3 regions of the Lysinibacillus sp. UGB7 genome follow, and region 1 is predicted to be linked to each of the others. Evidence: predicted binding sites of a transcription regulator. Region 1 holds the regulator's gene; each other region holds the start of a gene.
The links. Region 1 encodes CtsR, which represses protease genes until heat stress. Its sites were predicted from a motif close to ATGGTCAATAAAGGTCAAACA; they were not measured.
Positions count from the first base shown of each region.

Region 2: the regulator CtsR is predicted to act here: its motif matches at 5,524-5,544, upstream of ACOMCU_RS22255 (ATP-dependent Clp protease ATP-binding subunit).
Region 3: the regulator CtsR is predicted to act here: its motif matches at 6,533-6,553, upstream of clpP (ATP-dependent Clp endopeptidase proteolytic subunit ClpP).

Region 1 is NZ_JBMGUV010000015.1:53,293-64,129, reverse strand. It holds gene corA (magnesium/cobalt transporter CorA) at 1-905, opposite strand, end outside; gene ACOMCU_RS14860 (class I SAM-dependent methyltransferase) at 1,151-1,840, opposite strand; gene ACOMCU_RS14855 (DUF4870 domain-containing protein) at 1,965-2,270, shown strand; gene ACOMCU_RS14850 (CtsR family transcriptional regulator) at 2,623-3,093, shown strand; gene ACOMCU_RS14845 (UvrB/UvrC motif-containing protein) at 3,107-3,652, shown strand; gene ACOMCU_RS14840 (protein arginine kinase) at 3,649-4,758, shown strand; gene ACOMCU_RS14835 (ATP-dependent Clp protease ATP-binding subunit) at 4,748-7,192, shown strand; gene radA (DNA repair protein RadA) at 7,333-8,709, shown strand; gene ACOMCU_RS14825 (PIN/TRAM domain-containing protein) at 8,948-10,042, shown strand; gene ispD (2-C-methyl-D-erythritol 4-phosphate cytidylyltransferase) at 10,055-10,747, shown strand.
Region 2 is NZ_JBMGUV010000032.1:31,464-42,300, forward strand. It holds gene fabF (beta-ketoacyl-ACP synthase II) at 1-1,177, opposite strand, end outside; gene ACOMCU_RS22245 (beta-ketoacyl-ACP synthase III) at 1,208-2,146, opposite strand; gene ACOMCU_RS22250 (YjzD family protein) at 3,087-3,281, shown strand; gene ACOMCU_RS22255 (ATP-dependent Clp protease ATP-binding subunit) at 3,334-5,460, opposite strand; gene ACOMCU_RS22260 (Crp/Fnr family transcriptional regulator) at 5,737-6,423, shown strand; gene ACOMCU_RS22265 (metal-sulfur cluster assembly factor) at 6,529-6,837, opposite strand; gene ACOMCU_RS22270 (prolyl oligopeptidase family serine peptidase) at 6,891-7,655, opposite strand; gene ACOMCU_RS22275 (Cof-type HAD-IIB family hydrolase) at 7,780-8,589, shown strand; gene ACOMCU_RS22280 (DegV family protein) at 8,670-9,527, shown strand; gene ACOMCU_RS22285 (alpha-amylase family glycosyl hydrolase) at 9,583-10,837, opposite strand, start outside.
Region 3 is NZ_JBMGUV010000030.1:34,522-45,358, reverse strand. It holds gene ACOMCU_RS21645 (alpha/beta hydrolase family protein) at 1-839, opposite strand, end outside; gene ACOMCU_RS21640 (TPM domain-containing protein) at 1,068-1,862, opposite strand; gene ACOMCU_RS21635 (LemA family protein) at 1,862-2,443, opposite strand; gene ACOMCU_RS21630 (spore coat protein) at 2,608-3,219, shown strand; gene ACOMCU_RS21625 (amino acid ABC transporter ATP-binding protein) at 3,417-4,139, opposite strand; gene ACOMCU_RS21620 (amino acid ABC transporter permease) at 4,136-4,840, opposite strand; gene ACOMCU_RS21615 (transporter substrate-binding domain-containing protein) at 4,935-5,735, opposite strand; tRNA gene ACOMCU_RS21610 (tRNA-Arg) at 6,245-6,319, opposite strand; gene clpP (ATP-dependent Clp endopeptidase proteolytic subunit ClpP) at 6,639-7,229, shown strand; gene ACOMCU_RS21600 (HPr family phosphocarrier protein) at 7,519-7,776, opposite strand; gene whiA (DNA-binding protein WhiA) at 7,890-8,837, opposite strand; gene ACOMCU_RS21590 (gluconeogenesis factor YvcK family protein) at 8,917-9,900, opposite strand; gene rapZ (RNase adapter RapZ) at 9,905-10,798, opposite strand; gene ACOMCU_RS21580 (8-oxo-dGTP diphosphatase) at 10,808-10,837, opposite strand, start outside.

The sequences.
Region 1 (10,837 bases):
ACGATTAATATCATAATACCAAGGACGATAAAGTAGCCATATCGACCATGGAGTTCAGGCATAATATCAAAATTCATCCCGTAAACGCCAGCAATAAAGGTTAGTGGAATAAAGATTGTAGAAACAATTGTTAACGTCATCATGATACCATTCATGCGGCTGGAGCTCATCGCCATATAGTTATCGCGCATGTCGGCTGTAAGCTCACGATTAGATTCGACGATCTCTGTAAGCTTGACTAAATGATCGTGAATATCACCGAAATAAGCTCGTTCGGATTTTTTTAGCGCGAAGCGGTAAGAGCTGAGTACTCGATATAAGAGGTCACGCATTGGTAAAATGGTTCTTCGTAAATGAAGTAAATCACTACGAAATTCAAATACAATTTGCATCGCATTTACACTGCTTTGATATGTCAGTTCATCTTCAAGTGTATTTAGATGATCTTCAATCTTATAGACAAGTGGGAAATAGCTATCGACAATTTTATCAATGGTCTGGTAGGTTAGAAATACAGTACCGCGTTCCCAATTCTTTGGTTGCTCTTCTAAAAGTTTTTGCACCTTATCTATCTCAGGTGTCTCGTTTTTGTGGTATGTAACGATAAACTTATCGGAGACAAAGATGTTTAATTCCTCAGCTATTAGAGTCTCCTCGTTAAGCCTATGAATCACGAAAAAATGATAATCATCATAAAAATCGAGCTTTGGCCGTTGTAAACGCATTAAGCAATCTTCAATGGCTAGTGGATGAAAATGAAAAAAAGTATCGAGTAATAGCTCTTCTTCAGCGGTGGGGCTATTAAAATCGACCCAGAACCATTCAAAATACTTATCTTTAATGTCTTCAAGTGGAAATCCCTTTAATAATTGTTGATCTTTTGAAATGCCCATTGTGCGAATCACAGCATTCACCTCAATTCTGTTTTTCCCATATAAAAGGGTACTAAGTCAACTACTCAAAACGAACGGATTGCGGGATGTTGCATGGGGAGAGGGCACTTGTAGTATCACCCGCTTGACCTACACCAAAATAGATTTTAACACGTTAGATGCCACGACAGGTCGGGCGTTCTAAACGATGGTACATTTCGACAGGTATAGTCGCAAAGCCTTAACGTAGCATATATACAGGCGTCTAACATCTCTATCTATTCAAGTACCCCTTTATAACATACCCAACCTGCAAATAATGTTGTTGCAAAAAATCGGGAAGGTTGTGTAAAGCCTGCCTGTTGTAACAGCGTTAAAATATCTTTTTCCGGCATAAATGATAGAGCGCGTATGGACTGCTCCATATTCGCCACTTCTGAGGCTGAAAGTTTTGTGTGTTGTAGCCAATAGGAACGCCATAAATCAAACTGTAGCTCAGTTTCAGTTGTGTTAAGCTGCCCATATTTTGAGACAAGGACAAATGGTGCTCCAGGCTTTAAATGTTTCGCAATTTCTTTTAAAGTCGCAAGTTTTTCCTCATAAGTTTCGATAAAGTGAAGAACTAGTATACAACTGGCAGCATCAAACTTTGTAGCCGGTAAAGATGTTTCTAGTATCGTGCCACGACATAAGGAAATTTTATTTTGCAACGATTTTAAGCGTTCCTCTGCAATTTGTAGCATTGCTTCTGCAGGATCTATACCTACAAAGGACCAGTGGGGTCTTTGTTCAGCAAGCTGTAAGATTTCATTGCCGCTTCCAGAGCCAAGCACTAAAAACGTAGCTTCCTCAGCCAGATTGGATCGATAAAAGGTTTGTGTTAAACGTAACATGGCATCATAGCTTGGCAATGTACGTCGAATACCTTTTTCATATTCGTTTGCAAGTGTGTTATTAAAATCCATCATGTATCACATGCCCTTCAAAAAAGTTTTTTTAAAAATTTTATACTTGTTTGAAACTATTTAGAGTATAGTTCCGTAAATAGTATTACAAATAGCAAGAACAAATTAAAAAGGAAGGTTGATATTTATGGAAACAAAATGGTCTAAAGTAATCATACATGCCAGTGCGTTTTTTGCACCATTTTTAGTGCCGATTTTATTTTTCTTAATTAGTTCTGATGAAGAAGTAAAAGGAATCTCTATTCAGGCATTACTGTTCCAAATTGTAATGTGGGTATTAATTGCAATTGCTGGAATTTTAAGCTTCGTGTTAATCGGCTTACCGTTTTTACTAATTTTTGGTCTTATGACGTTTATCGTACCAATTATCGGTATTGTGAAGGCTATATCTGATGAGCCTTGGCGCTACCCAATTGTCGGCCGCTGGGTATAATTTTTATAGACGCAAGTATATGCTAAGTGCATATGCTTGCGTTTTTTCTATAGGCGAAAAGGGTAGGTTATAACTATGAAACCCGTTTTAACTTCTTTCTTTGTCGTTTCATGGGACAATCTACCGAAGAACTCTAATTTACTGGATACACAATGGAAAGAACATAACCCAAGTTCTGGATGTCGGTGTCGCGGTATCCTGATGGAAAATCATACTCGTTGAGAGGGCAATTGTACGTGCGATTTTTCAATGTGCGTATTAATTGCAATTATTTTCAAGCGTTCTGTATAATATACTCAAATATAGTCAAAGATAGTCAAAGTCAGTGTGGTTAGCGAGGTGTATTCCTAAAATGCGTAATATTTCAGACATCATAGAAGGCTACTTAAAGCAAGTACTTGAATTAGGTGGAGAAGGGCATATTGAAATCAAACGTAGTGAAATTGCGGATAAATTTCAATGTGTACCGTCACAAATAAATTATGTTATTAATACAAGATTTACGGCTGAGCGTGGTTACCTTGTTGAAAGTAAACGTGGCGGGGGTGGATACATTCGAATTTTACGTGTCCGTGCAAACTCACAAATTGATTTGATTGATGATGTGCTCTTGCAAATTGAAGGTGGGGCATCTCAAACAGTGGCAGAAGATTTAGTTTATCGTCTAATTGATGAGCAGGTAATTTCAAAACGAGAAGCGAAATTAATGTTAGCGGCAGTTGATCGCTCAACATTAGATTTACAACTACCTTTACGGGATAGCATACGTGCGAGAATTCTACGTGCGATGTTAACAACGATTAAATACGAAAAGCAAAAGTAAAGAGGTGATGGAGATGATATGCGAACATTGCAAACAGCGTAATGCGACAGTAACGGTAACACAAGTTCAAAATAGTCAGAAGGTGGAGCATCATTATTGTGACGTCTGCGCTTCGCAGTTCCATCCATTTCATGCGGAGTTTAAGCAAGAGCCGGTTTCAATTCAACAGTTACTATCTAATTGGTTCGGCTCACCAACGTGGCAACAAAAAGTTGGTGAAAAGCAGCAAGCACCGCCCCAGCAACAAACGTGTTCTCACTGTGGGTTTACGTATAAGCGATTTTTAAAAGAGGGGAAATTCGGATGCCCTGGCTGTTACGACACTTTTGCCGAGCATTTGCCAAAACTCTTTAACCGTATTCAGGCTGGACCTCAACATATTGGCAAAATGCCAGGTGCTCATAGCAATGTCTATGTCATAAAAAAACAAATTGAAGATATTCGTAAACGGATGAAAGATGCCGTAGACGAAGAACAATTTGAAGAGGCGGCAAAGCTTCGTGATGAGGCAAAGGAGCTTGAGAATCAGCTACAATTCGAAGGTGGTGATGTGTCGTGATGATTGAGCCTTTTTTAGAGCGTGCCACGCCTGTATGGATGCATGTAGAAGATGATTATTCAGATATTGTCATTAGTACACGTATTCGCCTTGCTCGGAATTTAGATGGGTACCGTTTCCCATTAGTTTTCTCAGAAGATGAAGCACTACAGGTGGAGCAAGCAGTAACACACGCAATTCAGGACAGTCCTAAACTCCTTGAAAGGTACTCTTATTTTGCCATAAAAGATTTAACACCATTACAACGACAAATCTTAGTTGAAAAACATTTAATTAGTCCACAGTTAGCCAAAAAAGAGCTAGTTGGCTCGATGCTACTATCTGAGGATGAGTCCATTAGCATTATGGTGAATGAAGAAGACCATTTACGCATTCAATGTATGACAGCAAGCTTTCAACTTCAAAAGGCATACGAACAGGCCAATAAAATTGATCGTGCTTTAGAAGGGGCGCTGCCCTACGCATTTCGAGATAATTTTGGCTATTTAACAAGTTGCCCAACGAATATTGGTACAGGACTACGGGCTTCTGTCATGATGCATCTTCCAGTCTTAACATTAACTGGTCAGATGAATCAAATAATAAATGCCATGACACGATTAGGAATGACAGTTAGGGGAATATATGGAGAAGGTAGCGAAAATTTAGGGAACGTTTACCAAGTGTCAAATCAGATTACCCTAGGAAAAACAGAAGATGATATTTTAGCAGACATTCAAAGTGTTGCTGAAAAAATTATTCAAAAAGAACGGCAGGCAAGAGGTAAGCTGATGGATAAGGCAGAACTCGCCTTAGAAGATCGTATTTACCGTGCTTTAGGCACTCTGTCGCATGCCCGAATTTTAACAAGTGAGGAAGCAGCTACTTGCTTATCTAATGTACGTCTGGGGGTAGATTTACAGTTGATACATGGCATTAGGGCCACAACATTAAATGAATGTATTGTCTGTATGCAACCTGGATTTTTACAACATTATGCAGGTGAGGCATTGCCGCCGTCCGAACGTGATCGGGTACGAGCAAAGATGCTTCGGGAGGCATTATTTCAAGAGAGCTTGAGTAAGCCTAATATAGAGGGAAAAGGAGAGGATTCATATGATGTTTAATCGTTTTACACAACGCGCACAAAAAGTATTACAACTTGCACAGGAAGAGGCTATTCGTTGGAAACACGAATCAATAGGAACTGAGCATATTCTTTTAGGACTTATTCGTGAAGGCGGGGGTATTGCAGCGAAAGCATTAGAAGCCATTGATATTAGCCCTCAAATGATTGAAACTGGCATTGAAGAATTAGTTGGTAAAGGTACAGAGGATGTTGGACCAATTGTTCACTATACACCTCGAGCTAAAAAAGTAATTGAACTATCAGTCGATGAATCACGTAAATTAGGTCATTCTTATATAGGTACAGAGCATTTACTATTAGCGTTAATTCGTGAGGGCGAGGGTGTGGCAGCTCGCGTTTTAAACAATGCGGGTGTCGGCTTAAACAAAGCACGTCAGCAAGTATTATTGTTACTTGGAAATAATGACAATGCCCAATCTGGTCAACAAGCGACACAGGCGGCCAATACACCGACATTAGATAGCCTTGCGCGTGATTTAACACAAATTGCACGTGAAGGATCATTAGACCCTGTTATTGGTCGCAGTAAAGAAATTACACGTGTTATTGAAGTACTATCACGCCGCACAAAAAATAACCCCGTTTTAATTGGTGAGCCAGGGGTTGGTAAAACAGCGATTGCGGAAGGCTTAGCACAGCAAATTATTAATAATGAAGTGCCGGAAATCCTTCGTGATAAACGTGTAATGACCCTTGATATGGGTACCGTTGTGGCAGGTACAAAATACCGAGGTGAATTTGAGGATCGTCTGAAAAAAGTAATGGATGAGATTCGCCAAGCAGGTAATGTCATCTTATTCATCGATGAATTGCATACATTAATCGGTGCTGGTGGCGCTGAAGGTGCAATTGATGCATCCAATATTTTAAAACCATCATTAGCACGTGGTGAGCTACAATGTATCGGAGCAACAACTTTAGATGAGTACCGTAAATACATTGAAAAGGATGCTGCTTTAGAGCGTCGCTTCCAGCCAATTCAAGTAGATGAGCCAACTGTTGAAGAAGCTATTCAAATCATCCACGGCTTACGTGATCGCTATGAGGCACATCATCGTGTGAAAATTACAGATGAAGCTATTGAGGCAGCAGCAAAAATGGGTGACCGTTATATTTCAGATCGCTTCTTACCAGATAAAGCAATTGATTTAATCGATGAAGCGGGTTCTAAAGTACGCTTGCGTTCATTTGCAGTGCCACCAAACTTAAAGGCATTGGAAGATAAGCTTGAAAATGTTCGTTCTGAGAAAAATGCAGCTGTTTCTGGTCAGGAATTTGAAAAAGCGGCTTCTTTAAGAGATACAGAGCAAAAGTTAAAAGACGAAATTGAAACAACGCGCAAAACATGGAAAGAAGAGCAAGGTAAAGCTGAATCCAAGGTAACTGTGGACGATGTTGCAGCGGTTGTTTCGATGTGGACGGGAATCCCGGTAGCGAAAATCGCACACGAAGAATCAGCGAAGCTTTTACAACTTGAAGAGGAGTTACACAAACGCGTTGTTGGTCAAAGCGAAGCAGTAGAAGCAATCTCTCGTGCAATACGTCGTGCAAGAGCAGGTTTGAAGGATCCAAAACGTCCAATTGGCTCATTCATTTTCCTTGGCCCTACAGGTGTCGGTAAAACAGAACTAGCGAGAGCCCTTGCTGAGGTAATGTTCGGCGATGAAGATGCAATGATTCGCGTTGACATGTCTGAGTACATGGAGAAACACTCTACTTCACGTTTAGTCGGCTCGCCTCCAGGCTATGTCGGCTTTGACGATGGTGGTCAGCTTACAGAAAAAGTTCGCCGTAAACCATATTCTGTTGTGTTACTGGATGAAATTGAAAAGGCACATCCAGATGTATTCAATATCTTATTACAAGTGCTCGAGGATGGCCGTTTAACAGATTCTAAAGGTCGTGTAGTTGATTTCCGAAATACGGTTGTCATTATGACATCAAATGTTGGCGCAGATGCATTAAAATATCAAAAAAACCTAGGCTTCAGTTTAGGTGGTTCTGAATCTAAGCATAAAGATATGAAGGGCACTATGTTAGAAGAGCTGAAAAAAGCTTTCCGCCCAGAATTCTTAAACCGTATTGACGAAATGATTGTTTTCCATTCGTTAGAAAAAGGTCACTTAAAAGAAATCGTATCAATGATGGCAAATGCTTTAACAAAACGTCTAAAAGAACAAGACATTTCGTTAGAGTTAACAGATTCAGCGCTTGAAAAAATAGCAGATGAAGGGTACGATCCACAATACGGTGCTCGTCCAATTCGCCGTGCACTGCAAAAACAAGTGGAAGACCGTCTGTCGGAAGAGCTACTTAAAGGCAATGTTGAAAAAGGCAATCAAGTCATTATCGATTACGTGAACGATAATTTTGTCGTGAAGAAAAAAGAGGGCGTTTCAATCTCTAAATAGTTCTTCAAAATTAGAAGAAGCGGGAGCTTAAGTGCTCTATTAAAAATTTACTTTATGGAAAGGCAGCGAGGCCATAGTGCTAAGCTGTCTTTTTTTATGTAAAATAGAGATAAGAACAAATATTCGAGGTGGTAGCAATTATGGCAAAGAAAAAAACAAAATTTGTATGCACAGGTTGTGGCTATGAATCTGCAAAATGGATGGGAAGATGTCCTGGGTGCGGGGAATGGAACAAGATGGTGGAAGAGGTTGAGGTCGTAGCCAAGGGACCGCGTGGGGCATTCCAGCATTCTGCAACAGTTACACAAAAGGCACTACCAATTATGCAGATAGAAGTGGCAGAGGAATCACGCGTAGCAACAGAAATGGGCGAGTTGAATCGTGTTTTGGGTGGTGGTATCGTGCCTGGGTCTCTTGTATTAATCGGTGGGGATCCTGGTATTGGAAAGTCAACGCTACTTCTACAGGTGTCAGCGTTATTGTCGAACAAAGGGCATCGAGTGCTATATATTTCTGGTGAGGAATCGATTCGTCAAACGAAGCTACGTGCTGAGCGTTTAGGCGTGATGTCACAGGAACTTTATATTTATTCAGAGACGAATTTAGAGTTGCTAAACCAAACTATTGATGATGTACAGCCGAAGTTTGTTATCGTCGATTCTATTCAAACTGTATTCCATCCAGAAGTAACAAGTGCGCCTGGTAGTGTGTCGCAGGTACGTGAATGTACAGCTGAGCTGATGCGTATTGCGAAAACAAAAGGTATTGCCATTTTCTTGGTCGGGCATGTGACGAAAGAGGGGCAAATTGCTGGACCCCGTATATTAGAGCATATGGTTGATACAGTGCTATATTTTGAGGGAGAACGTCACCATAATCATCGGATTTTACGAAGTCAGAAAAATCGCTTTGGCTCTACAAATGAAATTGCTATTTTCGAAATGCTTCAAGGGGGCTTAAAGGAAGTATTAAATCCGTCTGAGCTGTTTTTACAGGAGCGTTCACAAGGTGCAGCAGGTTCAACAATTGTGGCCTCAATGGAAGGAACGCGCCCTATTTTAGTAGAGATTCAATCCCTCGTGACACCGACAAGCTTTAATTACCCAAAGCGCATGGCAACCGGGGTGGATCAAAACCGTGTGCAATTACTTATGGCAGTACTAGAGAAGCGTATGGGGCTCATGCTACAAGCGCAAGATGCATATATTAAGGTTGCTGGCGGTGTGAAGCTTGATGAACCAGCCATTGACCTTGCTGTATTGACGAGCATTGTTTCAAGCTTTAAGGATCAGGCAGTCAGAGCCACTGATTGTTTTATTGGGGAAGTGGGATTAACTGGGGAGGTTCGCCGTGTCTCTCGTATCGAGCAACGTGTAATTGAAGCAGCGAAACTTGGCTTTAAACGTGCATTCATCCCTGCTTCTAATATAGGTGGCTGGGATTTCCCACAAGGCATTGAAATTGTTGGTGTTGAGACGATAAAAGATGCGTTAAATGCTTCTTTTAGAGAGTTGTAAGAAATCGTGCATGTGAGGCAAGAGTCTGACATGCACTTTTGCTTCATCATTAATTACACACGGCAATTAATATTTGAACAAAAACCTATGATAACTATCGGAGGACTTTGCATTTTTCCGTCGACTGAAGAATCCTTGATTGAAGAGAGGTAAAATTAAAGATAATTTAATGGGTTCAAGAAAGATTTTCTACAGTAAACTATGTATAATCGAATATAAGAATAGGAGGTGACAGCTTGTGAAAAAATTTATTCAAATTGCTTTTTTACTGATCGGAGGAGCTTTGGGCTTTGTTTTCTTACCGCCATTATACGAATTGCTTCATTTATCATCTAATCCTTGGCTTGATAATCCTTACGTCTCAGTAGCTTTAGGAGCACTTTTACTGTTTACATTATCGTTTGCATTTTCTGATTACTTTGTACGGCTGATTACCTGGATGGAAGATGTACTGTTTAAAGTACCGGTTGGCGACTTATTGTTTGGTACACTCGGGCTAATTATCGGGCTTATTGTTGCTTATTTTTTAGGTTTTGCGATTGATAGTGTACAATTTGTAAAGTTACCGGTCATTACAGAAGTTTTACCAATAGTTTTGTCATTCGTACTTGGATATTTAGGCTTTCGTGTAGGGTTTAAAAAGCGTGATGAACTACTGCAGTTATTTACATTACGAGGTAATAATGCGAAGCGAAAAGCGAATGAGGGTGTTGATATTCCAGAAATTCGAGGTAGCTATAAGCTGTTAGATACCAGTGTTATTATTGATGGACGTATTGCTGATATTTCTGAAACAGGCTTTATCGAAGGGATACTAGTTGTGCCACAATTTGTGCTAACTGAGCTACAGCATATTGCGGATTCCTCGGATACACTAAAACGTACTAGAGGTCGCCGCGGTTTGGATATTCTGAAAAAGCTACAGGATGAACGTATGACGAAGGTTGAGATTACTGAAGAAGACTTTGAAGATGTGCAGGAAGTAGACTTAAAGCTTGTGCGACTTGCAAAAAAAAGGGGCAATGATACACAAATCGTTACAAATGACTTCAACCTTAATAAAGTGTGTGAGTTGCACCAAGTAAAAGTTTTAAATATTAATGATTTAGCGAATGCTGTGAAACCAGTGGTTATTCCTGGTGAAGACATGCAGGTAGTTGTTATTAAGGACGGGAAAGAGCATAACCAAGGCGTCGCTTATTTAGATGACGGTACGATGATTGTAGTAGAAGGTGGTCGTAGCTATATAGGACAGGCAATAACAGTAACAGTAACGAGTGTTTTGCAAACATCAGCAGGTCGTATGATTTTTGCTAAGCCAAAGGATGAGTAGGAAGTGGGAAAGTTGCACTATGAAGTAGTATTACCTGCTGCCGGTAGCGGAAAGCGAATGGGTGCAGGAAAAAATAAATTGTTTTTAAAGCTCTTAGAGAAACCAATTTTAATACACACGCTCGAAGTATTTGAGCAAGACGAGCAGTGCACAGGCATTTGGCTTGCAGTGAAGCCAGAAGAACGAGTCATCATTCAAGAAATGCTAGAGGTATATGCAATTTCTAAGGTTAAAGGCTTGCCTGATGGAGGGGCTGAGCGGCAACACTCGGTCCACTCCTGTATGAAGGAAATGGAGCAAGTTGATATTGTCCTTGTACATGATGCTGCACGGCCTTTTATCACACATGATATTATTGCAAATCTTGTACAAAGTGCACATGAATTTGGAGCCGCCATTGCGGGGGTACGTGCGAAAGATACAATGAAAAAAGTACGTGACGGAGTCATAGAGGAGACGGTTGACCGTGAAAGTCTTTGGATGATTCAAACTCCCCAAGCCTTCCAATTTAATTTAATAGTGGAAGCGGAGGATGTTGCGGAAAAAGTAGGCTTCCTTGGGACGGATGAGGCAATGTTAGTCGAACGTCTCGGTCATGCAGTTCATATCGTGGAAAGCAGTTATGAAAATGTAAAGATGACAACGAAGGAAGATTTAGTATTTGGCGAAGCCATTTTACGTAAACGCGCATTAGAAACGTTATAAAGAATCAAAGAATAAACTATGAATCTCGTCAGGCTGTTTGGCTGATGAGATTTTTTAGCATAAAAATGCAAGGGGCATATAGGACATGCA
Region 2 (10,837 bases), on a different contig from region 1:
TTGCATACTCTATATTTGCCGCTCGCGCTTCATTTGGCACATAATCTAAATCACATTCAGGATCTGGATCTGTTAAATTGATTGTTGGTGGTAGGATTCCCTCTTGTAACGCAAGTGCTGTGAAAATCGCTTCAACACCACCAGCTGCGCCTAATAAGTGACCTGTCATTGATTTTGTAGAACTCATCGCTAGTTTGTAAGCATGATCGCCAAAGGCTGATTTTACAGCCTGCGTTTCAAATAAATCATTGTATGGTGTACTTGTTCCGTGCGCATTAATATAGCTCACTTGTGAAGGTTCTACACCCCCATCAGCTAATGCTTGCTTCATCGCACGTGCTGCACCCTCGCCTTCTGGGGCTGGGGCTGTAATATGGTGGGCATCACCAGTTGATCCGTATCCAAGTACTTCGGCATAAATTTTTGCACCTCGAGCTTTTGCATGCTCATACTCTTCTAAAATAACAATCCCCGCACCTTCACCAATAATAAAGCCATCGCGATTTTTATCAAATGGACGTGAAGCTGTTGTTGGGTCTGTATTTAAAGACAAGGCTGTATTTGCACAGAAGCCTGCAACTGCCATTGTTACGATTGGAGACTCTGCACCACCCGAAATCATTACATCTGCATCGCCTCGTTCAATTACTTTAAATGCATCACCAATTGAATTTGTTCCAGAAGCACAAGCCGTTACAGAACAAGAATTAATGCCCTTTGCGCCGAAATGAATCGATACTTGACCTGATGCCATATCTGGAATCATCATCGGAATAAAGAATGGACTTACACGTCTTGCTCCACGATCTTGGAACGTTAAAAATTGTTGTTCATACGTTTCCATACCGCCAATACCAGAGCCAATCCACACGCCTGCGCGCGGTGCTAATTCTTCGTCAATTGTAAGCTGTGCGTCTTCCATCGCCATGATAGAGGCTGCTAATGCATAATGTGTAAAGCGATCCATTTTACGGGCTTCTTTACGTTCAATATACTTTTCAATATCAAAATCTTTTACTTCAGCGGCAATTTTAGCAGCGAATAGATCTTTATTTAAACGTGTTAACTCGCCCACACCAGATTTCCCAGCTTTAATGTTTGCCCATGTTTCTTCGATGCTATTCCCTAGTGGTGTAACTGCGCCAATTCCTGTAATTACTACTCGTCGTTTACTCATTGTCTTACTCCCCTCAAGCATTTATCGTTATTATTTTCCCCATCTCATTGCAACGGCACCCCAAGTTAAGCCACCGCCAAAACCAATAAGTACTAGTAAGTCACCATCTTTTATTTTACCTGCTTCAAGCTCTTCTACCAATGATATGCCAATAGATGCCGCCGATGTATTACCATATTTGTGAATCGTTTTCGACATTTTTTCAATTGGTAAATCGAGACGTTCACGTGCAGACTCCATAATACGAATATTCGCTTGATGTGGTACTAAAAAGTCCACATCTTCTTTTGTTAAACCTGCTTTATCTAACACATTCAAAGCAGATTCGCCCATTTGGCGTACTGCAAATTTAAAGACTTCACGACCATTCATGGCAATCGTCTGTTGCTGTGTTAAATAAAGATTTTTACCACCTGTGCCGTCAGCTCCAAGCTCAAAAGATAAGATACCTCTACCTTCTGAAACTGGGCCAATAATGGCAGCACTTGCACCGTCTCCAAATAACACAGCCGTATTACGATCTTCCCAATCAAGTACTTTTGACAGCTTTTCAACACCTACTACTAAGACATATTTATAAGCATTTGATTCTACAAATTGCTTGGCTGTCACTAAACTATATATAAATCCTGCACAAGCCGCTGCCTGATCCATCGCCGCTGCATTTACTGCACCAATTTGCTCCTGAACCATACATGCTACACTTGGAAAATTTTGATCTTGTGTTACAGTTGCTACAAGTATTAGTCCTATTTCCTCAGGCATAATACCTGCTTTCGCAATAGCATCTTTAGCAGCAGCTACTGCCAAATCCGAAGTTTCCTGATTCTCAGCAGCAAAATGGCGTTCTTCAATTCCTGTACGAGTTCGAATCCATTCATCTGACGTGTCCATAATTTTTTCTAAGTCAAAATTCGTAACGACTTTTTCTGGAACGTATCTGCCTATCCCTATAATACCTGCGTTCATATAGCTACCCCTCTGCTTTCTTACTATCAATTATTAGTAACTGGTCATAATTATAACTCATAATGAAGGAAGGGTGCAAGATGAATTAAAATTAATGCCTTAAAACTAGTGTTATCAAGTGCCTAGTCGTTATGCTTTTTTCTTTAACAAGGCAATGCTAAAAAGAAGCATATTTTGGGAGCTTATGGCTGAAATTATAAATCGAAAATCTTATAACAGCTATTAATGTAAAAAGATAGCTGAGTATAAACAAGGCTATGGAAAACGGCGGCTTTGCCCGCGGAAAGCGATGCGGATTTTTCAACTCACTATTCTACGATTCAATCTTATAGCGCTTTTTCGCTAAGTCTTTGAATCTTTCCGTTTCTTGAAAAGCTGCTTGCTCTTCAAATGCTCAACGTAAAACAACTTTTGATTTTAATAAAGATGCCGGTATGTTTATCTGTCTAGCTGGACATATGGTGAAACGATAAAATTAGTTGATTGGAGTACAGGCGGCGACTCCTTGGTGGATTAGTGATCTGACCCCAGGAAAGCGTCCGCTGAAACGGAAATCAACGGCATCGAAGAAAAAGCCATGGCGGTCACGATTAATCGTTTCCGCCATGGCTAAAATTTATTTTATGAACTTTTTCAGTGCCCTCATAATACTACATCGTGATAAGTGTCACATTGTTGTGACAAAATCGCCATGATACTTTAAACTCTCTAATATTAAGTCCTCCGCTTCAAAACATAGAGAAATCAAGCGTTTCAATGGGAGATCAAGCCACGGCTAAAAACCTACTTGGATCAACCTATCATCGGTGGAGAAAGTATACCAACGATTAAAGTTCACTTTATCATAAAAGGTTCTTTTTTTTTCGTCTTATGTTATGATATGATAATGTATATGTAGTAAAACTTATGCTTTTAAAAAGTTCGGTTGAGGTGAAATTTAATGCAATATATCGTTACATTCGTATGGTCATTCCTACTGGTTTCAATGTTGAACTATGTAGTAAGTTCTGTACTTGGTGTACCATTTGATTTCCAAACAGGTGCTATCATTTCAGTTGTGTTCTCAGTACTAATTTTCGTAATTGGTGCAATCATTCCAAACGAGCCAACGCCAGAAGCTGCAGACCATCACTAATCAAATCCTAAAAAAAACCTGTCTCGCCTCAAGCGAAACAGGTTTTTTTCTATTATTTTTCCACGATACAGTAGCCATCAAGCATTTTTACACGCAATGTTTCGCCTGGTAAAACTTCACCACGTAATAATTCCTTCGCAACAGCTGTTTCAATGTATCGTTGCACGAAACGTTTTAATGGACGCGCACCAAATTGCACATCTGCACCTTGCTCCACAACCCAATTAATAACGTCTTTTTCTACTTCTAAAGTTATGTCCTGTTCTGCTACACGTTTGACAAGCTGTTCAACGTATTTCCAACCAATGGCTGTGAAATGCTCATCTGATAAAGCATGGAATAGGATAATATCATCCATACGATTCAATAGCTCTGGTTTAAAATGCTGACGTAGTGCAGACATCACTAAATCTTCAACCGCTACATCATCTTTTTTTGCTTCCATTAAGTAATTAGAACCAATATTAGATGTCATAATCACAACTGTATTTGTAAAGTTGACTATTCGACCTTGACTATCCGTAATGCGACCATCATCTAAAATTTGCAGTAAAATATTGGCTACATCGGGATGAGCCTTCTCAATTTCATCCAGTAATACAACTGAATACGGATTACGGCGAACAGCTTCTGTTAATTGTCCCCCTTCTTCATAGCCAATATAGCCTGGAGGTGCACCAACAAGACGTGACACGCTATGCTTCTCCATATATTCACTCATATCAATACGGATAAAATGATCTTCAGAATCAAATAACTGTGCAGCTAGTGCCTTTGCTAGCTCCGTTTTACCAACACCAGTTGGTCCTAAAAATAAGAAGCTACCAATCGGACGATGTGGATCTTTAATACCTGCACGAGCACGCCATACCGCTTCTGTTACAAGCTGAACAGCTGTGTCCTGCCCCACTACCCGTTCATGTAGCGTATCTTTTAAACGCAGTAATTTTTCTCGTTCCCCTTCAACTAATTTTGTAACGGGAATACCTGTCCATCGAGACACGATCGAAGCTATTTCATCTGCAGTTACTTCCTCGCGTAAAATACGGACCTCTAATCCATCCTCTAACTGTTTTTCCATATCTTGAATTTCTTTTTCAAGTGTAGGGATTTTTCCGTGACGTAATTCTGCTGCTTTATTCAAATCATATTTACTTTCAGCTTCATCTAAATCACGACGGTATTTGTCGAGTATTTCACGTTTTTTCTGAATACCATGAAGTGCATCTTTTTCAGCTTCCCACTGCTTACGCATCCCCTCAGAGGATTCTTTTAGTTTGGATAATTCGTCTCGTAATTGCTCAAGACGTTTTTTACTTGCCTCATCTTTTTCTTTACGTAGTGCTTGCTCTTCAATTTCAAGTTGCATAATACGACGTGTCACTGCATCTAATTCCTGTGGCATCGAATCAATTTCCGTACGAATCATTGCACAGGCCTCATCTATTAAATCAATTGCTTTATCAGGTAGAAAGCGCTCTGTAATATAGCGATTGGAAAGCTCTGCTGCCGCCACAATGGCACGGTCATGAATACGTACAGCATGATGTAACTCAAAGCGTTCTTTTAAACCGCGTAAAATGGATACCGTGTCTTCTATAGATGGTTCACGCACTAGCACCTGTTGGAAACGACGTTCTAAAGCTGGGTCTTTTTCAATATACATACGGTATTCGTCTAATGTTGTAGCACCGATACAATGTAACTCACCACGAGCCAGCATCGGCTTCAACATATTTCCTGCATCCATTGCACCATCTGTTTTCCCTGCACCAACAATCGTATGAATTTCATCGATAAATAAAATGATACGCCCTTGTGATTCTTTGACTTCTTTCAATACACCTTTTAATCGTTCTTCAAATTGTCCACGATAACTAGCTCCTGCTATTAACGCACTCATATCAAGCTCATACAAGACGCATTCTTTTAACCCCTCTGGTACATCACCTTTCACAATACGTTGAGCAAGCCCTTCTACAATCGCTGTTTTACCAACACCTGGTTCACCAATTAATACCGGATTATTTTTTGTTTTTCGCGTTAAAATACGAATAACATTACGAATTTCTTCGTCACGGCCAATAACTGGATCCATCTTGCCGTTTTTTACTTCTTCAATTAAATTACGTCCAAATTGTTCTAATGGTTTTTTATTATCCATTTGTTGAAATTGCATCATTAGCACTCCTTTTCAATTATGTTTGGCGTAATCATATTCACCATTCTATTTTACCGAAAATGTTTGACCTTTTTTGACTAACTTAATTTTACAACAAACGACAAGCTCAAGCAAAAAATTAGCACTAAAAATTTTCCCCTTACATAGAGAAGATTACGTTATAATAATGATATGTTTCGTTGTTTTAGTATATCGGAATGATTAATCTACCATTCTTTTGTAATACAGTCACTTATTACAAAAAGAAAGAGATGTGTGTGAGTTATGGTATTAATGGATGATTATCAAGAGAAAATTCATGCTCTTTTTAAAAAACACGGAGTTTTTATAAAAGTGAATAAAGAAAGTAAAATTTTTTTAGAAGGCGAACGCGCAAAAGAAATATATTATATTAACACTGGTGCCATTTCGATTAGTCAGGAAACTGAAAGTGGAAAAGAATTAACAATACGAATTTGTGGTCCTAATAGTATTATTGGGGAGGGGTCATTATTTTGTAACCTTACGTATCACTCCATGACTGCAAAAGTATTAGAGCCATCTACGTTATACGTCCTTAGCCGTAAATCGTTGGAGCAATTATTAATGGAACAACCTAATTTAATGGTTGAATATTTAAAATGGCTACAAACTGAAAATTTAAAGCATCAAAGTCGTTTGCGTGATTTAGTATTAAACGGTAAGAAGGGTGCTTTATTTTCAACGTTAATTCGTTTATCTAATACCTATGGAAACATATTAGAAAACGGTACGATTTTGATCGACTTTCCATTAACAAATTCAGAAATTGCTAATCTGTGTGCAACAAGTAGAGAAATGATAAATCGTATGCTAAATGATTTAAAAAAGCATAATATTTTATCCTTTGAAAAAGGATATATTACGATTCATGATTTACAATTTCTCAAAGATGAAATCGCCTGTGAAAATTGTCCATTACAAATTTGCCGAATCGATTAATCCGTTATACAACAAATTCCCACATGCAGGGTGCAGTGGGAATTTGTTTTTGCGTACTCTATTTAGTACCAAAACTAGCTACAAATACATTGAGCTAAAGTCTTATTAACGTACGCCTAATGCCAATTTTGCGTATCGGGACATCTTGTCTTTCGACCAAGGTGGATTCCACACAATGTTAACATTAGTACTTTTTACTTCTGGTAGTTCGTTTAATGCTGTATTTACTTGGTCAACAATAACAGGGCCAAGTGGACATCCCATTGATGTCAGCGTCATTGTGACTGTTGCTAAGCCCTCTTCATCTAATTCAACATCATATACTAATCCTAAGTTGACAATATCAATACCCAGCTCAGGGTCAATTACATTTTCTAATGCACTTAACATACTGTCTTTCATATCTTGATCCATCTGTATTTCTCCTTCCATCACAGTGTTAACTTCATCATAGCAGATGCTACTTATTATGCCAAATGCTGCGCAAGCCATTCAGTCGCTGCTAGCATACCATCACGAGTTACAGCATGACCGGCTTGATTGTCAACGAAGAAATTCAACTCTTCTGGTTTCGTTTCATAATACGCACGTAATTTTAAATAGAAAGTATAGGTATCTTTAAATGGCACAGTTTTATCTTTTTTACCATGCCAGAAAAATACCGGGCGTTGTGCAAATTTTTCTGGTGTTAAGCTTATATCATACTTCGCTAATTGCTCATTCGTTTTTCGTACTTCTTCTTCTGACATCGGCCAATTTAAGCCACTTTCAGCAAACTGTTGTAATTGATATGCGCCTAATTCTATATAGCAAGGTGCGCCCATGCATATCGCCGCTGTTTGTATCCAATCATAAAGCTTTAAGCATCCCGCTGTGACAATTCCCCCCATCGAAGTACCAGCCACACCAATCTTATCATTCACTAATAGTTGTTTATTCTTTAACTCATTATATAATTGCTCTACTTCATGAATAGAATTTAAGACAATATCCCAAAAGTGTGAATTCATTTGCATCTCTGTTAAGCCTTCACTTCGATCACCATGTAATTTTGCGTCTGGTAATAGGACACGCACCCCTTTATTGACTAGCTGATATGCATAATGTAAATTATGTTCTTTTGCACTCATAAAGCCGTGCAAGAAAATCACGACTGGGGTTTCTTCATTCATATCGTCTGTATGTATATGTAATAAAGGAATATTTCCCCACACTTCTCTCTCTGTATACATTTTTGTCACTCCCAACTTTTGTCTCTTCTTTTTATGTTAGCAAACTTTTTTCTACATGACAAAATTTTGACGAGAAGGTGACAAAGCGATACTATTCAAACATATAGGAAAGGGGCAACATGCTATGAAACCGCATTTGATTGTTTTAGATTTAGATGGGACGTTATTAACGGACCAACAACAAATTTCAGCGAAAACTAAAAAAACATTATTGCAGGCAAAAGAACAAGGACATCAGGTGATGATTGCCACAGGTCGTCCTTATCGTGCAAGCGATATTTATTACCATGAGCTCGGTCTGACAACTCCCATTGTTAATTTTAATGGTGCTTACGTTCACCATCCAAAAAATATGGCTTGGCAAGCAATGCATACACCGATTGATTTAAGCGTTGTGCGTGATGTCGTTGATTCAGTGAATAGTTATGAATATGAAAATATTATTGCTGAGGTGATCGATGACATTTATGTCCATACACCGGATGACCGAATTTTAAATATTTTTAACATGGGCAATCCTAAGATTACACTCGGTGATTTATCGACGCATTTGCAGGATAATCCAACAAGTCTACTTATCCAAGCAAATGAAGTCAATTCAATGATTATCCGTGATCATTTACAAGCAGTTCATGCAGAGGTTATTGAGCATCGTCGTTGGGGCGCACCACTACACATTATTGAGATTGTCCGACGTGGCTTAAATAAAGCAGTAGGACTCTCACATGTTGCGAAAGATTTAGGTATCCCACGTGAGCGAATTATAGCCTTTGGCGATGAAGATAACGATTTGGAAATGATTGATTTTGCAGGCATTGGTGTCGCAATGGGCAACGGCATTCCGTCCTTAAAAAACATTGCCAATGAAATTACTACGACCAATAACGAAGATGGTATCGCTAAAATACTCATTGAACGCTTGAAATTATCATAGTTACGTAGTAAGCTCGATTGACTTTCCATTTTTTACGGTTTAAATTTGGATGAAGACAGTTTATTTAGGGGGACAAGATAATGAAAATTTTTACTGATAGTGGATGTGATTTACCGAAGTCTTACTATGAAGAGAATGATGTCGTGCTACTGCCATTACGCGTGCATTTAAACAACAGCGAATATGATGATGTCATTGCCATTGATTGTAAGGAAATTTACGATGCTATTCGACAAGGTGCCCACCCAAAAACGTCACAAGTATCACCAGAGCTCTTCCTTAAACACTTTGAAAAATTAGCACAAAGCGACGAGGAAGGCGTTTATATCGCTTTTTCATCAGAATTATCAGGTACATACAGTACTGCCTTGATGATTCGCAATCAAGTACTTGAACAATATCCATCGCTTAAGCTAACTATCATTGATTCTAAATGTGCTTCCTTAGGTCACGGATTAGTGGTTGAAGAAGCGGTTCAACTTCGTAATACTGGTGCCACATTGGAGGAACTGGAAACAAAATTAACTTCACTTGCTTCACAGATGGAGCATCTTTTTACAGTAGAGGATTTAGACTACCTTGCAAAGGGTGGCCGTGTATCTAAGGCCAGTGCATTTCTTGGTGGACTCCTTAGTATTAAGCCAATATTAAATGTTGAGGACGGTAAACTTGTACCAATTGAAAAATCACGTGGACGTAAAAAGGCCATTACACGTATGTTAGATTTGATGCAACAACGTGGTGGTAATTTTTCCGACAAAATTGTCGGCATTAGCCATAGTGATGACCTAGTCTTTGCCAACGAAGTAAAAGCAGCCATCCAGGACAAGTTCGCACCAAAAGCAGTTCAAATTACAATGATTGGTTCAGCCATTGGCTCCCATGTAGGGCCAGGCACAATTGCTATTTTCTTTTCAAATAAAAGCTACCAAGCTTAATGTAAAAATCCCTCCGCGCTCGCCAAATTGGCCGTACTGGAGGGATTTTCATTGGTTAATTTGTAACGTCTTGTTCCTGGCGACGTTTTTTACCTCGTTTAATAATAACAACTACAAATCCTATAAATATTAGCCACACTAATCCAAGTGCCACCATATAGGGAATATTTAAGCCTTTATCTTCTTTAACTTGATAGATCTCTACCATTTCTCGGTCTAAAATAACTGGATACACGTCTTTGTCATTAATACGAACTTTTTCTTGATGCAATATACCATTGAGCATTTTACCCTCACCAAGCTGAGCCGGTGTAAAATCAACGCGTTGTGTTTTACCAGTATTGTTTATCATGATGACCCATTGTTCTTCATCAGATGTTCTTGTAAATACAAGTAGACCATTTTCATTTGTAATGACCTCAAAATCGCCATTACGTAATGCCGCAGATTTATTTCTTAAGGATTGTACATTTTTTACGTAATCAATTAATTCTTCATCCGTTTTAAAATTATAAAATTGATGAGTATCGGGTTTCGCTTCCCCGTTCATTGCAATTTCTGAGCCATACTGTACAACTGGTATTCCTGGCAACATAAATAGAGCACCCAACGCCATTTTTAGTCGAGTTGGTGGGAACATATTTTCAGACGCAGAGTCAAATGTAAAACGATGTGTTTGAAGTGAATCAATCATAATTTGCGTCGGTTTGTCGCTTGAAAAAGGTTCCATTAGCTTGGAAGAATCCATATCAACATTTTTAAAAATATTACGGTAAATATCTGCTGTTACAGGTGAGAAGTTCGCATCAAAATTCGCATCACTTTCTTCATTTGCAATCACATATAATGAATCTTTCGTGCCTTTTAACGCATCAATTAGCGCATTGATAAATGCTGTATCAGCATCAGCAATATTTGTTAAACGAATACCACCAATATTATATGTAGAGGCGAATTCTGTTGCCGCCTCAATCAGGGCGTTTTGTACATCTTTGTTTGTTAAATCCCATTGTACTTGACCATTATTTGTAGAGGCGATCCAGTCCTGTTTTACTGCGTCCTTTGCCCACTCATGGTTTGGACTTACATTGTTTAGAGGAAAATCAACCATGATCGACATATTATTCGCTTTATAGGCCTCAATAACACTTTGGAATTCTTCTGCTGTCCCAAAATGCTCTTCTATTGTCGTATAGCTTGTTGGCATCGAGCCATCATACACGTCTGTAGAGAAAATTGTCCCAATGGAGACGATTGTATACCCCATCTCTCCGATAAATTTTAGTTTATCTTGGAGCCCAGTAAAGTCA
Region 3 (10,837 bases), on a different contig from region 1:
TCTTTATTCATCATAATAAGGATTTCGTCTTTAACGCCTTGTAAACCGCTTAATAACCCAACTGTTACATTTGGGTATGGTGTTAAATCCTTTTCCTCATTGCCATTAAATGATGTTGAATAAATGTGGAAGTTTTCATCGCCACCTTTATCCTTTAAATATAGTAAATTATCATCTTTCCAGAAGGATCCAGCGATATTACGATCCGTTGAGCTAGATACACGTACTGGCTCGCTATCATCATTCATTTTTTTCACGAAAACATTTGAACGATTTTCCCATTCAGAGGAATAATTAATGTAATTACCGTCTGGAGAAAGAGAATAGCCAAAGCTTCCCGGATTTTTCATGAAATCTTCTACGGAAACTTCTTTCACGCCTTCATTACTCACACCATTTTTCACATTTTTAGCATTGTTTAAAATCTTGACTGCATCTTGTTTAGAAATCGTTTCACCATTTGAAAGACCGTTAAATAAACCAAGCTTATTGGCTTTTTCTTGATACTCAGCAAGTGTAGCTTCTTTTTCCTCTTTATCTAAAGCTCTTACTAAAATACGTGCTGCTTCATCACGTTTAATATGAAGACTTAAATCTTTTAATTCTTCGCCTTTTACCCACTTATCAGTGATTTGCTGGCGCATTGTCTCTGAACCATGTTGGAATGTTAGAGCTGTTACAGTTAAACCTAGAAAATCCTTAGCAGATAGACTTTCCTCTTTTACTTCTACTTGACTGCTAGTTTCATTGGCAGCGCGTACTTCCTGCATCGAAACAGGGTAGACAGCAGATGTTGTTAAAATGACTGCTAATGATGCTGTTAAAAATCTTTTTTTCAAAATGACTCCTCCTTATATCAGTTCGCGTTATATCGCTTGTCGATATAATAAAATTATAACAACTCAATCATTTTTGTCAATAAATGATAATAATTAAATGAAATTTCCTTTTTAACCAATAAAAAAGCGACTTGTCTTTAGACAAGCCACTTAATTACTATAGGTGTTTGTATGTTTTGTTAAAGTAAAAATCCATTCCGCACCTCAGTGTATTCGCTGCTGACTCATTTAAAATTTTCGACTTGCACCGCCACCTGCGGATGAGCCACCTCCAAAACCACCAAAGCCTCCACCACGTGACCCACCACTACCAAAGCCTCCACCACGTGACCCACCACTACCAAAGCCTCCACCGAAACCACCTGGATAACCTCCACGACCTCTTGAATGTGGACCACCACCGCCACCATGAGATGAGAATGTAATAACAATGAGCACTAAAATAATAAGTAATATAAAGACCCATGTAGGCATCGATTCATCCGTTTCCTGTTGAGCAGGGCTAACGCCATCCCAATTATATTCTTGTGCCACTGTTTGGAATAATTCGGCGTAGGTAGCTTGAAAGGCTTTACTGATTTCGCCATCACTTGCATATGGATAAAAAGCTGTATCCAAAATTCGTCCCAATTTGCCGTCTGGCAAAGCACCTTCTAGACCTTGCCCAACACCAATTACGACATCATTATTACCTTCTCCTTGTCCAAATGTCGCTAATATAAGTACACCGTTATTTTTTTCTTCATCGCCAATGCCCCATTGTCTAATCATTTTTGTCGCATACATTTTAGCCTCTTGCCCGTTTAAGGTATCTAGTGTCACAATCATTATTTCAGCTCCTGTGCCTTTGTCTAACTGCTCAGAATAATGATTCAGCTCCTCTTCCACAGGCGTCGATAGCACATTCGCAAAATCATGGATATACGTATTTTTCATCGGTTTTGGCATCGCTGCTTGTGTGATGCCTATATTCACTGTAAAGGCACAAAAAACGATTACTAGTAGCAATGTAAAACGTTTCATTATTGTTTACTCGATTCACTAAAATCTATTGACGGAGCCTGTTCAGCTCCTGCAGCTGCCTTAAAATATTCCTTTTGTTCAAAGCCAAACAACCCCGCAATTAAATTACCTGGGAAGCGCTTAACTATTTTATTAAACCCTTGCACTTCATTATTGTAATCTTCACGTGCTACAGCTAAACGGTTTTCAGTTCCCGCTAATTCATCCATCAGTTGACGGAAATTTGCATCCGCTTTTAAGGTCGGATAATTTTCCACAACGACTAACAATCTACTTAATGCCCCATTCAATGCATCATTTGCCGATGCCTGCTCTTCAGGCGTGTTTGCACTGCCCATCTGCGCACGTGCCTGCGTAATACTTGCAATAACTTCTTGTTCATGATTGGCATAACCCTTTACTGATTCCACTAAATTCGGGATTAAATCGTAGCGACGCTGCAACTGATTTTCGACTTGCGCCCATTTCGAATCAACGTTTTCTTCAGCCGTCACAAGGCTATTGTATTTTGGTATAAATAGTAATGCTAATAGAACAATGACAATCATAATAATTCCTACTGGTCCAAGTAATTTTTTCATTTTTAAACCCTCCTCTACTTTCTTGCCTTACCACTAATGTGTTGCTAAAAAAACAACACTATTCTCTATATATGCAAAAGTATTTACATCGTATGAAATAAGGCTAAGTAGACATACTAAATACTGCAACAACAACAAAATATGACATAGAGGAGGAATTTTTTTTGTCACAATCATTTTATAATGAGTCATCTGACGCATCACTCAACCAACAACAAAGCCTAAATCATGGTGGACACGAAGTAATGGACATGCATGAAACAATTGGTGAAATCATTGCAGGACTAAATCAATGCATTATTTTACGTCCACACGTAAAAGATCAAGAGCTACTAAGCATTTTGGATCGCCAATATAATTTCACCCTAGGTATGTACAACACGATTGTTGAATCCTTTAAAACAGGACACGATCCTTCTGTTCCAACAGGGCGCTATCAAATGGAAACGGGAAATGATTTTAAATATGGCCTAACACCCTCACAACCGAAAAAGCCAATGCAAAATGCAAATGAAATTAATGATGAAACGATTTCTGGCTTCTTACTTGGTGCACAAAAGGGTGCAGCAAAATGTATGACTGCTGCAGCAACAGAAACAACAAACCCTGTTGTTCGACGTGTTGTTGCTGATAGTATTCCCAACTGCATCGAGATGGCATACGAATTATCCATTTACCAAAATAAGCATGGCTACTATCAAGTACCTCAATACACACAACAAGATATGCGTACGATGCTTGATTCCTTTGCTACTACCACAAATCCCCTTCATTAAATACAAAAAAAGTGCAGTCCCCAAGGTGATGAAAAATCACAAGGGACTGCCTTCTTTGTATACATGAAACCACGTAACGTGATGTAAAATTAAAATTTATCGCAACACTTTTCTATTTTATCGCCCATCTTTTCTAATTTAACTGATAAAGTACAAAAAAACGAACGATCACCGTTCGTTTTTCCTTCTATAAATAATTAAAGAACTTTTCCTAAAAATGCTTTTGTTCGTTCATTTTGTGGATTGCCGAAAAGCGCTTCAGGTGTCCCTTCTTCTACAATAAAACCGCCGTCCATGAATACGACACGATCACCTACTTCGCGTGCAAAGCCCATTTCATGAGTCACTACGATCATTGTCATCCCTTCAGCTGCTAGATTCTTCATGACATCTAACACTTCCTTTACCATTTCTGGGTCAAGAGCTGACGTTGGTTCATCAAATAACATCGCTTTTGGCTTCATTGCTAGTGCACGGGCAATTGCAACACGTTGCTGTTGGCCACCTGAAAGCTGCTCAGGATAGTTGTACGCTTTGCTATCTAAACCCACTTTTTTCAAAAGCTCATGGCCAAGTGCCTCAGCTTCCACACGATTCAGATGACGAATTTGCATAGGAGCCATTGTCACATTATCAAGTACAGTCATATGCGGGAACAGATTAAATTGTTGGAACACCATACCAACTTCCGCACGAATTGCATTTATATTCGTTTTGGGATCATTAATTTTTACATTTTCTACATATATTGCACCATCTGTCACTTCCTCCAGCATATTGATGCAACGTAAGAAAGTACTTTTTCCCGACCCCGATGGCCCAATTACACATACAACCTGCTGCTCTTTTATTTCATAATCAATGCCCTTTAATACCTCTAGCTTCCCAAAATATTTGTGCAAGTTTTCAACTTTAATCATCGTGCTTCCCGCCCTTCTACTTTACGAGGGACATAACTATTACTGAAACGTTTCTCTATATATGCTACAACCTTTGTTACACCATACGTTAAGATTAAATATAACAATGCCGCGACAATATACGGCTCCCAGAAACGGAAACTTGCGCCAGCTACTACTTTACTTGCATATAAAATATCTGGTGCTGCAATAACCGTTACTAAAGATGAGTCTTTTAATAAAGCAATAAATTCATTTCCAAGTGGCGGAATCATCCGTCTGAAAGCTTGTGGTAAAATCACTTTACGCATTGCTTGATTGTGCGTTAAACCAAGAGAACGTGCGGCTTCCATTTGCCCCTTATCAATACTTTGAATGCCTGCACGGAATATTTCTGCATTATAGGCTGCACAGTTTAAAACCAGTGCGGTAATACCTGACACCATATATCCTAATGAATGCCCAAAAATCGTTGGAATCACCGCTAAGTGAATTAGCAAGATTTGTACAAGCATTGGTGTCCCACGGAATAAATCAACATAGAGCTTACATGGCCAGTAAATCCATTTTTTCTTTGATAATTTTCCCAACCCTAACAGTAAACCTAAAATAATCCCTCCGAAATAGCCACTTAACGTTAAAATGATTGTTACACCAATACCACGTATAAACATATCACGGTAGTTCCAGACTATGTCCCAGCGTAAGTCAAAGATGTCCATCTGAACCCCTACTTTCCCTTTCAATTTCTCCTTGATGAATTACCCTAAAAAATCAAATGAGCCACTAGCATAATTAGGCTAGCGGCATCCACTATTACTTAAAGTCCGTACCTGTAATTTCATTTAATTTACCATTGTCTTTAATTTTTTGCAGACCTTCATTTAATTTATTTAATAATTCGGTATTCCCCTTTTTCACCATGAAACCATAGTATTCTTTTTCAAATGCATCATCTTTAATTACTTTTAGTTTCGCCTTTGGATTTGCCTCCATGTATTCATATATAACCGCATTATCACCAATTGTTGCATCTACGTTGCCATTTAACATTTCTTGAATGGCAACTGGTTGGCTTTCAAACGCCATAATATTTGTACTTGCATCACCTTGTAATTTTTTCGCAGCCATATGACCAGTTGCATTAATTTGTACCGAAATCTTTTTATCTTTTAATTCAGCTAATGATTTTATGTTCGAATCCTCTTTTACTACGATTAATAACTGAGATTCATAATATGGCTCTGTAAAATCAAATGATTCTTTACGCTCTTCGTTAATGGTAATACCTGATGCACCGATATCTGTTTCACTATTTTTAATTGTCTGGAATACTGGTTCCCAACCGATATTTTGCCATTCTACTTCAAAGTCCATTTCATCAGCGATTGCTTGCAAAACATCTACATCAATCCCCACAATGTTTCCTTTATCATCTACTGATTCAAAGGGTGCAAAGGTAGCCTCTGTCCCTACTTTATAAACCTGTTTCTTGGCTCCATCATTCTCCGAAGTGCCACCATCACTTGAAGATGTATTTTCTTTCGTGCCGCAGCCTGCTAGGACTAGTGTAAACGCTGCAACAATCATTAATAACGTCCATATACGTTTTTTCATAGTTGTTCCCCCTAATGTAAGTAAATAATATTCCAAACACTTCAATTCTATCAATTCAGAAATGTTAGACTATTAGGTCAATTATAGTAATAATAGAGTCCATATACAATACTATATTGCATAAAAGTAATAGTAATTTCATAATAATAAATTCAATATCCATTATTTAGATAAATAATGCATAACTTAGCGATTAAACAACATTAAATGTATACTAATACATTGTTGATATAATATTTATCCAAAAATAAGATAATTTTGGGCACAAAAAAAAGAATCCCCCTCAGAAAAGGATTCTTTTTTTGGACTAGCGTGCTAGCCTCACGTTCAGTTATGTTCACTAAATAATTTGGAGTTGTTGCTTTTTTGAAGGTTTGAAAGGAATAAATACGGGAATAATGCCAAATAGGCTGTATTCCCACTATGTTCCTCTCGTTCTCCGCTAAGCAGGCTGCTAAGCTACTTATTAGAGAGTCGAGCTATAAAAATATATCAATTTCTCAGTAAAATGGCGCCCTCGGAGGGAATCGAACCCCCAGTGCAAGAACCGGAATCTTACGTGTTATCCATTACACCACGAGGGCAATTGAACATAAAAAAAAAGTACTTACTCTAGGCTTTACGGTAAAGCATCATGTAGATATAACCCTCATTTTTGAAGCATACCTGCAAAATAGTGTACTGTACTTTAACTTGCGACCTTTCTATTATACAAACGTATTGCTCACAATTCAACTATAGAATGCAAATGTTTTAAATTTTTTTTTGTAGATTTAATTTCTTATTATCAGTGTTAATATTTGACCTTCCCTGACTATAATGTGTATGATAAGGTTACAGCTGAAATTCAATGAGTGATTTCAGTAAGAGTATTCGAATTTAGCTTTTAAAGGAGGATTTAACATGAATTTAATTCCTACAGTTATTGAACAAACAAGCCGTGGTGAGCGTGCATATGACATTTATTCACGACTACTAAAAGACCGTATTATCCTATTAGGAAGTGCGATTGATGACAACGTTGCTAACTCAATTGTTGCGCAGCTGCTATTTTTAGAAGCAGAAGATCCAGAAAAAGATATTTCTCTTTACATTAACTCACCTGGTGGTTCTATCACAGCAGGTATGGCGATCTATGATACAATGCAATTTATCAAGCCGAAAGTACAAACAATTTGTATCGGTATGGCTGCATCAATGGGAGCATTCCTTCTAGCTGCTGGTGAGCCTGGTAAACGCTGTGCATTACCAAATGCAGAAGTAATGATTCACCAACCTCTTGGTGGTGCACAAGGGCAAGCGACTGAAATTGAAATTGCTGCAAAACGTATTTTATTCCTACGTGAAAAATTAAACGGTATTTTATCGGAACGTACTGGCCAGCCTCTTGAAGTCATTTCAAGAGATACTGATCGTGACAACTTCATGACAGCTGAACGTGCCAAAGAATATGGCTTAATCGATCATATCTTTGAACGTAGCGACCGTAAATAATAAAATATCCTCTAATAGAGGATCAGATTAAAGACAACAGGTTTCGGAAATCCCGAAACCTGTTTTTTTGAAGTTAAACCAGGGTCTCTTCGAAGACTCCTGCGGTAGAACGAGCCAGCTAGCCCCGCACGAAAGATAGATGTCAGGACTTACTTCCAAAGAAAAAGACTGAAATCAAACTCGATAAAGAAAGTTTGATTTCAGTCTGAAACATCTGGATCATTTTGATTCAGATGTTTTTTTGATTAGGCGCTTTTAACCACAGATTGCATACACGCCATTTTTTAACTTAATCTTCTTTTTCAATAAGTGCCGCTAATGATGTAACCGCTTGCTCCGAATCGCTACCTTCGCTACTTAATACAACTTTTGTACCTTTTGCTATGGCTAAACTCATGACACCCATAATAGATTTGGCATTTACTTTTTTCTCATCTTTTTCAAGAAAAACATCAGCGCTAAAGCGATTTGCTTCTTGCACAAATAGCGCTGCTTGTCTAGCTTGTAGTCCTAATTTTAACTTTACTTGGACTGTTCTCTCAGTCATTCGCAAAACTCCCCTTCACTACCGTTCATCTTATTAGTTTAATCTTACCTCACTTAATGGTAAAAGAACAATAAGCGATTGCGCATTACTTTCATACCTTTTATATATGAAAGTTAACCGCCTATTTTTTCTCCTCGTCTTAATGCTTCTGCTATTTCATCAATTTTTCGTAGGCGATGATTGACACCAGACTTACTAACAGTGCCACTTGATACCATCTCACCCAGTTCTTTTAATGTGACATCCTGATATTCAACACGTAGGCGTGCAATTTCTCTAAGCTTTTCTGGCAACTGATCTAAACCAATTGAATTTTCAATTAAGCGAATATTTTCTACCTGTCGTAGCGCCGCCCCTATTGTCTTATTCAAATTCGCCGTTTCACAGTTCACAATACGATTGACACTATTCCGCATGTCGCGCAAGATACGAACGTCTTCAAATTTCATCATCGCTTGATGTGCACCAACAATATTAAGAAAATCAGAAATTTTTTCAGCTTCTTTTAAGTATGTGACAAAGCCTTTTTTTCGCTCAATTGTTTTCGCATTTAATTCAAATTCATTCATTAAATCCATAAGTGCCTCACCGTGCTCTTTATACAAAGAATATACTTCTAAGTGATAGGCTGACGTTTCCGGATTGTTTACCGAGCCACCTGCTAAAAAAGCGCCTCGTAAATAAGCTCTTTTTTGACCGCTCTTTTTAATAAGCTCTCTAGAAATCGTATGATTGAATTGAAAATCATCAGAAATAATCGCCAAATCAATTAGTAGCTCACGCGCACCATCTCGCACACGGCAAATATAAACGTTATTTTTTTTCAAACGCATTTTCTTCCTGACAAGAAGCTCAACATTATATGAATATAACTTCTTCATAATCGTATAAAGCCTTCTTGCGATGGCAGCATTTTCAGTTTGCACGTCTAAGCTAAGCTGCTTGTTAGCGAAAGATAATGAACCATTCATTCGAATTAAGGCAGATACTTCCGCTTTCATACAATGATCGTCCGCTTCTACTTGAGTTAACTCTTTTTTTGTTTCAGAAGCAAAAGACATGTCACGCCCCCCCTTTCAACCTTTATTTCTATGTATATGTTCATCTTACCATATACAACAAGCATTCTTTATGATTCTATTATAGGTTCACTTCTTTACGTTTATAGATATTGGCATAATCTACAAGCCATTCAGCACAATTAGCAGCATTATGACGAACCGTTCCATCCGGTCGAATTGTGGCAATATCTCGTTTAATAACCTCTAAACCCATACTTTCAAGCTTCGCAACATCAAATGTTACTGGCTCAGCACATTCTTCCTTATAAAGCTCCTTTACAGGATGAGGTAATTTTTCGTCATTCACTAAAATAGAATCGATAAAGGAATCCCCAACATGTTTATAGATAGCTTGAACATGATCGCCTGCTGTATAAGAAATAGTTTCACCTTTTTGTGTCATTAAATTACAAACATATATTTTACGCCCCTTGGCCTTTACAACAGCTTCTCCAATTCCTTTCACAAGCAAATTTGGAATAATACTTGTATATAAGCTGCCTGGACCAATTAAAATATAGTCTGCCCGATTTATAGCACGGATTGCTTCTGGTAACGGTTGCACATTGTCTGGTACTAAAAAAACTCGATTAACGCGACTTTTAGCTAATGGAATTTTAGACTCACCCTCTATAATTGAGCCGTCCTCTAGCTCTGCATGTAATGAAATTTTCTTATTAGCCGCTGGAATCACACGACCATGTACTTTTAATACCTTCCCCATTTCGCTAATTGCATGATTAAAATCTCCAGTTATATCTGTCAAAGCTGTTAACATTAAATTACCTAACGAGTGTCCACTTAAATCCTCTGATGCTGAAAAACGGTATTGAAACATTTGCTCTACAAGTGGCTCTACATCCGATAAAGCAGCAATTACGTTGCGGACATCCCCAGGAGGGGGAATATCATAATCATCCCGTAAACGCCCTGAAGAGCCTCCATCATCTGCTACTGTGACAATAGCAGTGATATCAAACGGATGATGCTTTAAGCCACGGAGCAACGTAGAAAGCCCCGTCCCGCCACCTATAACAACAAGCCTGGTTTGCTTTTTTCCCATTCACTCAATCCTTTCTTCGATTGATGTCACGGTGCGTAATAACAGCATTTTCTTTTTTGGTTAAATATTCACCAAAATATTCTGCTAATGTCACCGATCGATGCTGTCCCCCTGTACAACCAAAAGCAATAACAAGTTGCGATTTCCCCTCTAGTTTATAGAGTGGAATCATAAATTCAAACAAATCAGTTAGTTTTTGAATAAGTATTTGTGTATCCGCTAAAGCAAGTACATAGGAAGAAACTTCTGTTTGTAAACCTGTTTTAGGGCGTAATTCTTCTATATAATAAGGATTTTTTAAAAATCGGACATCGAAAACTAAATCCGCATCGATTGGCATACCGTGCTTAAATCCAAAGGACATAATATTTACAGAAAAAATATTGTCTGCATCACTTGCAAATTCTTTGACAATTTTTTCTCGTAACTGTCTAGGTTTCATGTTCGATGTATCATAAACGAATTTAGCACGACTTTTTACCTCAGACAATAATTCCCGTTCTTGTTTTATGCCGTCTAATGGTAAACCTGTTACAGCTAATGGATGCGCACGTCTCGTTTCTTTATAGCGTCTAACGAGGGTTCCGTCATCCGCATCTAAAAATAAAATGCGCACAACAATACCGCCTTCTTTTAGTATATGGTCAAGTGCGCCTATAAGAGAATCAAAAAAGTCGCCGCCACGCATATCCATGACAGCTGCAATACGTGTAAAATTTTTACCTGAATCTTTAAGCAAGGTTAAAAAAGTTGTAAGTAATGCTGGTGGTAAATTATCAATACAGTAATACCCTAAATCCTCAAAGCTTTGAATAGCTACTGTTTTTCCAGCTCCAGACATTCCTGTAATAATGACCAATTCATGCGTACATTGTTGGCTCTCAACCACCACTGTCATGCAACTCCTTTATTGTTCTAATGATATTTGTATTTTCTC